DNA from 3 places in the Xanthomonas citri pv. citri genome. Region 3 is predicted to be linked to each of the others. Evidence: predicted binding sites of a transcription regulator. Region 3 holds the regulator's gene; each other region holds the start of a gene.
The links. The regulator HrcA, encoded in region 3, represses chaperone genes, less so after heat shock. The targets are predictions, from matches to a motif close to TTNGCACTCNNNNNNNNNGAGTGCNAA.
Positions count from the first base shown of each region.

Region 1: the regulator HrcA is predicted to act here: its motif matches at 1,877-1,903, upstream of AMD14_RS03290 (co-chaperone GroES).
Region 2: the regulator HrcA is predicted to act here: its motif matches at 1,571-1,597, upstream of rpoH (RNA polymerase sigma factor RpoH).

Region 1 is NZ_CP008998.1:630,826-634,099, reverse strand. Features, by position in the region: gene groL (chaperonin GroEL) at 1-1,394, opposite strand, end outside; gene AMD14_RS03290 (co-chaperone GroES) at 1,541-1,828, opposite strand; RNA gene AMD14_RS22720 (sX9 sRNA) at 2,025-2,099, opposite strand; gene AMD14_RS03285 (endonuclease) at 2,241-3,274, shown strand, end outside.
Region 2 is NZ_CP008998.1:4,473,945-4,477,218, forward strand. Features, by position in the region: gene AMD14_RS19705 (trimeric intracellular cation channel family protein) at 1-606, shown strand, start outside; gene rpoH (RNA polymerase sigma factor RpoH) at 685-1,560, opposite strand; gene ung (uracil-DNA glycosylase) at 1,759-2,484, opposite strand; gene AMD14_RS19720 (response regulator) at 2,481-3,274, opposite strand, start outside.
Region 3 is NZ_CP008998.1:1,752,074-1,755,347, forward strand. Features, by position in the region: gene recN (DNA repair protein RecN) at 1-1,236, opposite strand, end outside; gene hrcA (heat-inducible transcriptional repressor HrcA) at 1,374-2,405, shown strand; gene grpE (nucleotide exchange factor GrpE) at 2,506-3,024, shown strand; gene dnaK (molecular chaperone DnaK) at 3,166-3,274, shown strand, end outside.

The DNA of each region.
Region 1 (3,274 bases), 1.1 Mb from region 3:
ATCACGGAGGGCTCTTCGCCGGCATTGGCCACGATCTCGCGCAGCGGGGCTTCCATGGCGCGCAGGGCGATCTGGATGCCGTGGGTCTGGTCTTCGTTGGCGCCCTTCAGGTCACCCACGGCCACCAGCGCACGCACCAGGGCCACGCCGCCGCCCGGGACCACGCCTTCTTCGACGGCTGCACGGGTGGCGTGCAGGGCGTCTTCGACGCGTGCCTTCTTTTCCTTCATCTCGATTTCGGTCGAGGCGCCCACCTTGATCACCGCAACGCCACCGGCCAGCTTGGCCACGCGCTCCTGCAGCTTCTCGCGGTCGTAATCGGACGAGGTGTCTTCGATCTGGGTCTTGATCTGGCCCACGCGCGACTCGATCGCGGCCGAATCGCCAGCGCCGTCGATGATCGTGGTGTTTTCCTTGGAGACCTGCACCTTCTTGGCGCGGCCCAGGTCCTTGATGGTCGCCTTCTCCAGCGCCAGACCCACTTCCTCGGAGATCACGGTACCGCCGGTCAGCACGGCCATGTCTTCCAGCATCGCCTTGCGACGGTCGCCGAAGCCCGGCGCCTTGACGGCCACGACCTTCACGATGCCGCGGATGGTGTTGACCACCAGGGTCGCCAGCGCTTCGCCTTCGACTTCCTCGGCGACGATCAGCAACGGCTTGCCGGCCTTGGCCACGCCTTCCAGCACGGGCAGCAGGTCGCGCACGTTGGAGATCTTCTTGTCGTGCAGCAGGATGAACGGGTCGTCCAGATCGGCCGACTGGCTCTGCTGGTTGTTGATGAAGTACGGGGAGAGATAGCCGCGGTCGAACTGCATGCCCTCGACCACGTCCAGCTCGTTTTCCAGGCCCGAGCCTTCTTCAACGGTGATCACGCCTTCCTTGCCGACCTTCTTCATCGCTTCGGCAATGATGTTGCCGATCGACTCGTCCGAGTTGGCCGAGATGGTGCCGACCTGGGCGATCGCCTTGTCGTCGGTGGTGGGCTTGGAGATGTTCTTCAGCTCGACGACCGCAGCCTTGACGGCCTGGTCGATACCGCGCTTGAGGTCCATCGGGTTCATGCCGGCGGCCACAGCCTTGGCGCCTTCGCGGATCAGGGCCTGGGCCAGCACGGTGGCGGTGGTGGTGCCGTCGCCGGCGTTGTCGTTGGTCTTGGAAGCGACTTCCTTGACCATCTGCGCGCCCATGTTCTCGAACTTGTCAGCCAGTTCGATTTCCTTGGCGACGGAGACGCCATCCTTGGTGATGGTCGGCGCGCCGAAGCTCTTCTCGAGCACGACGTTGCGGCCCTTCGGGCCCAGGGTTGCCTTCACGGCATTGGCAAGCACGTTGACGCCACGAACCATGCGGGTACGTGCGTCTTCACCGAAACGAATGTCTTTAGCAGCCATTGGTTGTTACTCCGGAAATTGGGAATGGGAAATGGGGAATCGGTAGATCAACAGCGTGAATCGGGGTGGGGTGGGATGGCGAAGGACGCTAGCCGCTTTGCCCATTCCCGATTCCCAACTCCCGATTCCCGGCGCATAGCGCCTGATCAGCCGATGACGGCCAGGATGTCGTCTTCGCGCAGCACCTTGTACTCGACGCCTTCGGACTTGTAGCTGCTGCCGGCGTACTGGCCGTAGATGACCTTGTCGCCAACCTTGACCACCGGCGCGCGCAGGCTGCCGTTGTCCAGCGGCTTGCCGGCGCCGATCGCGACGACTTCACCCTTGGTGGACTTTTCCTTGGCGGAGTCCGGAATCACGATGCCGCCGGCGGAAACTTCGTCGGCTTCGATCGGCTTGACTACAACGCGGTCGTGAAGCGGCTTGATGCTCATAGAGAAGACCTCTTAAGTGTTTGATTGGCCTGGAAATTATCGGCGATGTTAGCACTCGTACATGACGACTGCCAGCACAGCGCGCGGAAAAAACCCGACAAAGCGGGTGCGGGCCAGAGATTGTGCTGCGTGGGCGGCTTTCAAGGGCTGGCGGCAAAAATTTTTCGCTGACCGCTTCTCTCCGAACGCCGAGGGCGGCAGACAACACAGAGCGAGCGGTCGTCAGGTGGGCGTGGACGGCGCGCGGAACCGGCGTGTACGCGTGGTACATGCCGGTTCCGGCGCCGGCCGCGCCCGCCTGGCAGACGCGCAGCAGTTTGTTGAGCGCTCTAGAAATGGAACCAGGTTCCATCGCTTGTCATGCGCGCGCCTTACAGTCGGGAACGCATTCCCCGATCACAAGGAGCTGTCGATGAGGTTGCCGTCCCGTTTCGTGTCCCTGCGTTGCACCCTTCCCCTGGCCTGCGCGTTCGCGCTCGGTGCCACCTCCGCCGATGCGGCGGTCTTCATCAACGAACTGCACTACGACGACGCGGGCGCCTCCGGCGACAGCGGCGAAGGCGTGGAAGTGGTGGCCACCGCCGGCGAGTCGCTGAGCGGTTACCGCATCTACCTGTACAACGGCGCTGCCCCCAGTGCGGCAGTGGTCTATGCCAACACGACGCTGCCGGCCGGCACGGTGGTGAGCTGCGGCAGCCAGGTGCGTCTGGCCACGGTGAGCTACGCCAGCAACGGCGTGCAGAACGGCCCCAACGACGGCGTGGCGCTGGTCGACCCCAACGGGCAGCTGGTGCAGTTCCTCAGTTACGAAGGCGCCATCACCGGCAGCGGCGGCCCGGCGGCCGGCGTGACCAGCCAGAACCTGCCGGTGAGCGAGAGCAACAGCACCGCGGTCGGCAGTTCGCTGCAACTGACCGGCACCGGCAGCAGCGCGGCCAACTTCAGCTGGGCCGGCTCGGCGGCGCAGACCTTCGGCGCCTGCAACCGCGGCCAGACCTTCACCGGCAGCGACGGCGGCGGCGGCACCGGCGCTCCCACCATCAGCAGCACCACACCGACGCAAGGCGCCACCGGCTTCCCGGCCGCCGGCGATCTGGCCGTGGGCTTCAGCGAAGCGGTGACGCTGGGCAGCGGTGCGTTTGCGCTGAGCTGCGCCAGCTCCGGCAACGTGGCATTGACATACCCGACCAGCGGCACCCGCTTCAGCCTGTCCACCAACACCGCCCTGGTCGGCGGCGAGCGCTGCACGCTGGCCATTACCGCCAGCGCCATCCGCGATGCCAGCGGCCTGAGCCCGGCCGCCAACCAGTCCATCGCCTTCACCGTGGCCACCGCCAGCGGCGGCGGCACCGGTTACTACGCGCGGGTCAATACCACCAACGCCAGCCAGCTGCGCTGCTCGCTGCACGCCACCATCAAGGGGCACACGGTCTACCCGTACAGCGG
Region 2 (3,274 bases), 2.4 Mb from region 3:
GTCCTGTTCCTGCTGGATCTGCTCGGCACCTTCGTGTTCGCCCTGAGCGGGGCGACCGTGGCGGTACGCAACCGTCTGGACCTGTTCGGCGTGCTGGTGCTCTCCTGCGCGGCCGCCGTGTCCGGCGGCATCGTGCGCGATGTGCTGATCGGCGCCACCCCGCCGGCCGCGCTGGTGCAGCCGCAGTATCTGCTGGTGGCCTGCCTGGCCGGCGTGGCCGGGTTCTATTGCCATGCAGCGGTGGAGCGCCTGCGCAATCCGGTGCAGATCTTCGATGCCGCCGGGCTGGCGCTGTTTGCGGTCTATGGCACCAGCAAGGCGCTGGACTATCACCTCACCCCGTTGAGCGCGACATTGCTGGGCATGCTCAGCGGCATCGGCGGCGGCATTGCGCGCGATCTGCTGGTGGCGCGCACGCCGGTGGTGTTGCAGGCCGAACTGTACGCGGTCGCCGCGCTTGCCGGTGGCGGGCTGGTCGCGGTCGGGCACGTCCTGGATGTGCCGCAGGCCTGGTCGTTGGCGACCGGCGCCGGCGTGTGCTTCGGCCTGCGCTTCATGGCGATCCGCTACGGCTGGCATCTGCCGGTGGCGCGCTCGCCGGAGTAGCAATCGCGTAGCCCCACATAGGCAGACGGCCCGGAAAACCGGGCCGTCTGTGCAAACACCCGCGCAAGACCGACAGGATCAGGCGACGAACAGCGCCTTCATCTTCTTCAGCGCATTCGCTTCGATCTGACGGATGCGCTCGGCCGACACGCCGTATTCGTCTGCCAGTTCCTGCAGCGTCACCTTGGAATCGGAATCCAGCCAGCGGCGCTTGACGATGTCGCGCGAGCGCGCGTCCAGGCCAGCCATACCTTCGCGCAGCAGCTGCAGCTGGTTGTCTTCGCTGTCGTGACGCTCGTACGCCTGCGACGGATCTTCTTCATTGGCGACCAGGTAGCTCACCGGCGACGGCGGGCCGTGATCGTCGTCTTCGTCCGACGACGCGTCGAAACCGATGTCGCGACCGGACAGGCGCGACTCCATTTCCATCACCTCACGCTCGGAGACGTTCAGGTCCTTGGCAACCGCAGTCACTTCCGACGCATTGAGCCAGCCCAGACGCGTCTTGGACTTGCGCAGGTTGAAGAACAGTTTGCGCTGCGCCTTGGTCGTGGCGACCTTGACGATGCGCCAGTTCTTCAGGATGAACTCGTGCATCTCGGCACGGATCCAGTGCACCGCGAAGCTGACCAGGCGCACGCCCATGTCCGGGTCGAAGCGCTTGACCGCCTTCATCAGGCCGATGTTGCCTTCCTGGATCAGGTCGCCCAGCGGCAGGCCGTAGCCGTTGTAGCCGCGGGCCACGTGCACCACGAAGCGCAGGTGGGAATGGACCAGTTCGCGCGCGGCGTCCAGATCCAGCTCGTCGCGAAAGCGACGGGCCAGATCCTGCTCCTCATCGACCGACAGCACCGGGATCTGGTGCACGGCACCGATGTAGGCGTCCAGCGAACCGAGCGCACTGGGAATCGGGAGATTGTTTGCCACAAGGGCAGTCGAGGTAGTCTGGTTCATAGGCACCATCTTAGCAGTCGAACTATTGGACTGCCGGGTACAGAAAGAGTTCCCAGCATTCCATTTATAGGACGTTCGGGCTTTTGGCATCGCCGGTGTTCTACAGCCCGGCACCCAAATTCGAGGCTTACCGTACCACCAAGCCCCTATGCAAACCGTGACAAACTGGTTGCGCAACGGGATGTACGGGAGCGTCGTTCAGGCGCCGGCGGAGGTGAGGTCCAGCGCGCTGCGCGGTGGCAGCGACCAGTCGATCGGGCTCAGACCACGCCGCCGCAAATGGTCGTTGGTCTTGGAAAAATGCTGGCAGCCCAGGAAGCCGCGGTGCGCCGACAGCGGCGAAGGATGTGGCGCCTTCAAGACCCGGTGGCGCGTCTGGTCGATGACCTTGCCCTTGGACTGCGCATAGCTGCCCCACAGCAGGAACACCAGCCCTTCGCGCTCGCGGTTGAGGGTTTCCACCACATGATCGGTGAAGCCTTCCCAGCCCTTGTTCTGGTGGGCCCCGGCGCGTCCCTGCTCCACCGTCAGCACCGCATTGAGCAGCAGCACGCCCTGGCGCGCCCAGGGCATCAGGTAGCCGTGATCCGGCCGCGCGATCCCCAGGTCGTCCTGGATCTCTTTGTAGATATTGAGCAGCGACGGCGGCACCGGCACGCCGGGCAGTACCGAGAAGCACAGCCCATGCGCCTGACCTTCGCCGTGATACGGGTCCTGGCCCAGGATCACCACCTTGACTTGCTCGAACGGTGTCGCGTCGAAGGCGGCGAAGATCTGCGGGCCGGGCGGAAACACCCGCGCCCCGGCCGCCTTGCGCTGGCGCAGGAATGCCGACAGCTCCCGCATCTGTGGGCGCAGCAGCCAGTCGCCCACCCTTGCCTTCCACGACGGTTCCAGCTGGATGCGTCCTTCCCCTTCAGTCATAGCGTGACAGCCTGATCCTCCAGGCGTGCCAGGCGCAGCTGGAACAACACCTTGGTCACAAGCAGGCGCTCTTCGATCGGTTTTTGCACCAGATCGTTGGCACCGGCGCGCAGCAAGTCGGACTGATTGCGCGGGTTGGTGTCGCCGGTCATCACCAGCACCGGCAGGCGGCGCTTGCCGTAGGCGAAGTCGATGCGGATACGCTCGACCACGTCGCGGCCGTTGAGCTCGCCCTTCAGGGTCACGTCGGTCAGCACCACGTCGATGCGGCGCTCGGTGCGGCCCAGCGATTCGGCGGTGAGCAGCGCAAAGGCATCTTCGGCGGTGAGCACGTGCACCACTTTCAGGCTCTGGCGTTCGAGCATGCGCTTGGTCGCCTCGGCCACCACGCGGCTGTCTTCAATGTAGAGCACGGTCGCGCCCACCACCGGCTCGGGCTGCACGTAGCCGCGGATGAAGGTCGCCAGGGCTTCATGGCCCAGCGCCTTGTCGAAATAATCGGTGACGTATTCGGTGAAACGGCGCTCCACCAGATGCTGCTGCGCATCGCCGGAGACCACGATCACCGGGACATAGGCCTGCCCGGCGGTTTCGCGCACGCTGCGCGCCAGGGTCAGGCCGTCGCCATCGGGCAGCGACAGCGAGGTGGTGACCAGATCCACCGCGCCGGCTTCCAGCGCCTGACGCGCTTCGGCAATGTTGGAACAGCCGATCACCTGCACATTGGGCAGGTCGCGCTTGAGCACGTCGGCAATCAGCTTGCGCACCAACTTGGAGCCATCGACCACCA
Region 3 (3,274 bases):
CACCCGTTCGGCGCCATTGGGGTCCGGCCGGGCGCTCTCGTGTGGCTGCAGCTGGATCAGGAACTGCCCGCCACCCATGCCCAACTCGCCGATCAGCGCCGTGGTCGCGGCCGACAACGCCTCGGCAGCGGCAGTGCGGCTGTCGCTGAGCGCACCGGCCGCGCTGCGCCAGGCGCCGGTGGCGGTTTCGATGTGCTTGTCGAGCTGCTGCAGGCGCTCGTCGGCGCCGCGCAGGCTCTCGACTTCGGCGCTCAGATGGTCGCGATGCGCGGCCAGCTCGTCCGGTGTGACGCGGTGTTTGCGCGCCAGATCGTGCAGACGGCCGAGGCGGCGCTCCATGGCCTCGAACTGGGCCGGGTCGGCCTCCAGGTCGTCGCGCACGCGGTCGAGCAGGGCCAGCGCTTCCTCGATCTGGATCACTGCGCTGTCCAGCAGCGCGTCCACCTCGCCCAGCCGCGGTTCGTGCTCGGCCACGCGCGATAAATCGTGGCGGCTGTCCTGCAACAGGCCCAGGGCGCTGGCGCCGTCGTCGCCGTTGAGCTGCTGGGCGACGCTGTCGCAGGCGCCGATCAACGCGGTGGCATGGGCCTGGCGGCGGTGATTGACGTCCAGTGCGGCAATCGCGGCCGGGTCAAGGTCCTCGCGTTCCAGTTCGGCCAGTTGGTGTTCCAGAAAGCCGATCCGGTCGGAGACATCGCCCTGCGCGGAGAGGGCGTCGCGCTCGTCCAGTAGCGCCTGCCAGCGTTGGCTGGCCTGGCGCACCTGCTCGCGCTGTGCGCTGTTGCGGGCGTAGGCATCGAGCAGTGCGAGCTGGCTGTGCCGGGCCATCAGCGCCTGGTGCTCGTGCTGGCCGTGAATTTCGACCAGCTTCGAGGCCAGTTCCGCCAGTTGCGAGGAGGTGACCGGACGGCCGTTGATCCACGCGCGCGAGCCGCCGTCGGCGCGGATGATCCGGCGCAGCTGGCATTGCGCCTCGTCGTCGAGTTCGTTGTCGGCCAGCCAGCGCAGCCCGGGATGCTCGGCTGGCAGCTGGAATTCGGCCGACAGTTCGGCGCGCTCGGCGCCATGACGGACCACGCCGCTGTCGGCGCGCAGGCCGGACAGAAAGCCCAGCGCGTCGACCATCAGCGACTTGCCGGCGCCGGTTTCGCCCGAGACCACGGTCATTCCCGGCCCGAATTCCAGTTCGGTGGCACGGACAACGGCGAAATCCTTGATCGAGAGGTGTCTGAGCATGAGGTCGAGTGTGAACGCTTTGGGGAAGCTTAGGGTGGCAGGGGCAAACGGGGAATCGGATGCTTGCCATCCCCGGGGCCAGACATTATCTATGCGCTGTCTCACCGGATGATCCCATGCGCGCGTCCCAGTCCCCAATGCTCGACCCCCGCGCCCGTCAGTTGCTGCGCACACTGATTGCGCGCTACATCCGCGACGGCGAGCCGGTGGGCTCCAAGACGCTGGCCCAGCATGCGGGCCTGGACGTCAGTCCGGCCACCATCCGCAATATCCTGGCCGACCTGGAAGACGTGGGCCTGCTCAGCTCCCCGCATACCTCGGCCGGACGCGTGCCGACCGCGCATGGCTACCGGGTGTTCGTCGACAGCCTGGTGCAGATGCAGCCGCCCGGCGAAGAGGAAGTACGTCGCCTGCGCGCGGAGCTGGCCAGCGGCAACGGCACGCAATCGTTGCTGGGCAGCGCCTCGCAGATGCTGTCGGCGATGAGCCACTTCGTCGGCGTGGTCAGCGCGCCGCGCCGCGAGCAGTTCGCGTTTCGGCATATCGATTTCGTGGCGCTGGATGCGCGCCGCGTGCTGGCGATCCTGGTGTTTGCCGACAACGAGGTGCAGAACCGGGTGATCGAGCCGCGGCGCGCCTACGAGCCGGCCGAGCTGGAACGGGTGGCCAACTACCTCAATGCGCAGTTCGCCGGGCGCGCGCTGGCCGACATCCGCGCCTGCCTGCTGCGCGAGCTGCGCATGGCCAAGAGCGAGATGGAACAACTGCTGGCGCACAGCGTGGAGCTGGCCAGCGAGGCGCTGGTGCCGGCCGATGCCGACGACATGGTGATGGCCGGGCAGACCCGGCTGATGGGCGTGCAGGACCTGTCGGACCTGGATCGCCTGCGCGAACTGTTCGAGGCCTTCGCCAGCAAGCGCGAGATTTTGCAGCTGCTCGAACGCACCATCCAGGCCCCGGGCGTGCGCATCTTCATCGGCGAGGAAACCGGCATGGTGTCGCTGGAAGACGTCTCGCTGGTCACTGCACCTTACGCCGCCAATGGCCAGGTGCTGGGCGTGCTGGGGGTGATCGGGCCCAAACGCATGGCCTACGACCGGCTGATTCCGCTGGTGCAGACCGCCGCCGACGTGCTGGGTGCGGCCATGCAGTCGCCCGGCGCGCGATAACCGGCATCGATCGGCGCGATCGTGTTTGCTTGAAACGCGCGCAGGCGCCCATATACGGGGTGACGTTGGGGCGGGCGTTCCGCTTGCCCGGGAACTGCACATGAACCAAGACCACCCCGAATTCGACTCCGAAGACCTGTCCCAGAATCCACCAGAGACCGATCCGCTCAAGGCCGAGATCGAATCGCTGCGCAGCGAGATCGCCCTGGTCAAGGCCGACGCCCTGCGGGAGCGCGCCGACCTGGAAAACCAGCGCAAGCGCATCGCCCGCGACGTGGAAAACGCGCGCAAGTTCGCCAACGAGAAGCTGCTCGGCGAGCTGCTGCCGGTGTTCGATAGCCTGGACGCGGGACTCACCGCCGCCGGTACCGAGCCCAGCCCGCTGCGCGATGGCCTGGACATGACCTACAAGCAATTGCTCAAGGTGGCCGCGGACAACGGCCTGACCCTGCTCGATCCGGTCGGCCAGCCGTTCAACCCGGACCAGCACCAGGCGATCAGCCAGGGCGAGGCCGAGGGCGTCGCGCCGGGCCATGTGGTGCAGGTGTTCCAGAAGGGCTACCTGCTCAACGACCGCCTGCTGCGCCCGGCCCTGGTGGTCGTGGCCAAGCATGACTGAACCGCAGCGCCGGCTGAACTGCCAGGCGCAGGCATGAAACACAGATGTGCGCCGGTGGCTTGAACACCTGCGCACCACCCCCACATCTCAGCCAGACCCGGCGTCGCCGGACACAGCTACAGAATCATCAGGAGCGTATCCATGGGCAAGATCATTGGTATTGACCTCGGCACCACGAACTCGTGCGTGTCGATCATGGACGGCGGCAAGGCCCGCGTCATCGAAAACTCCGAGGGCGATCGCACCACGC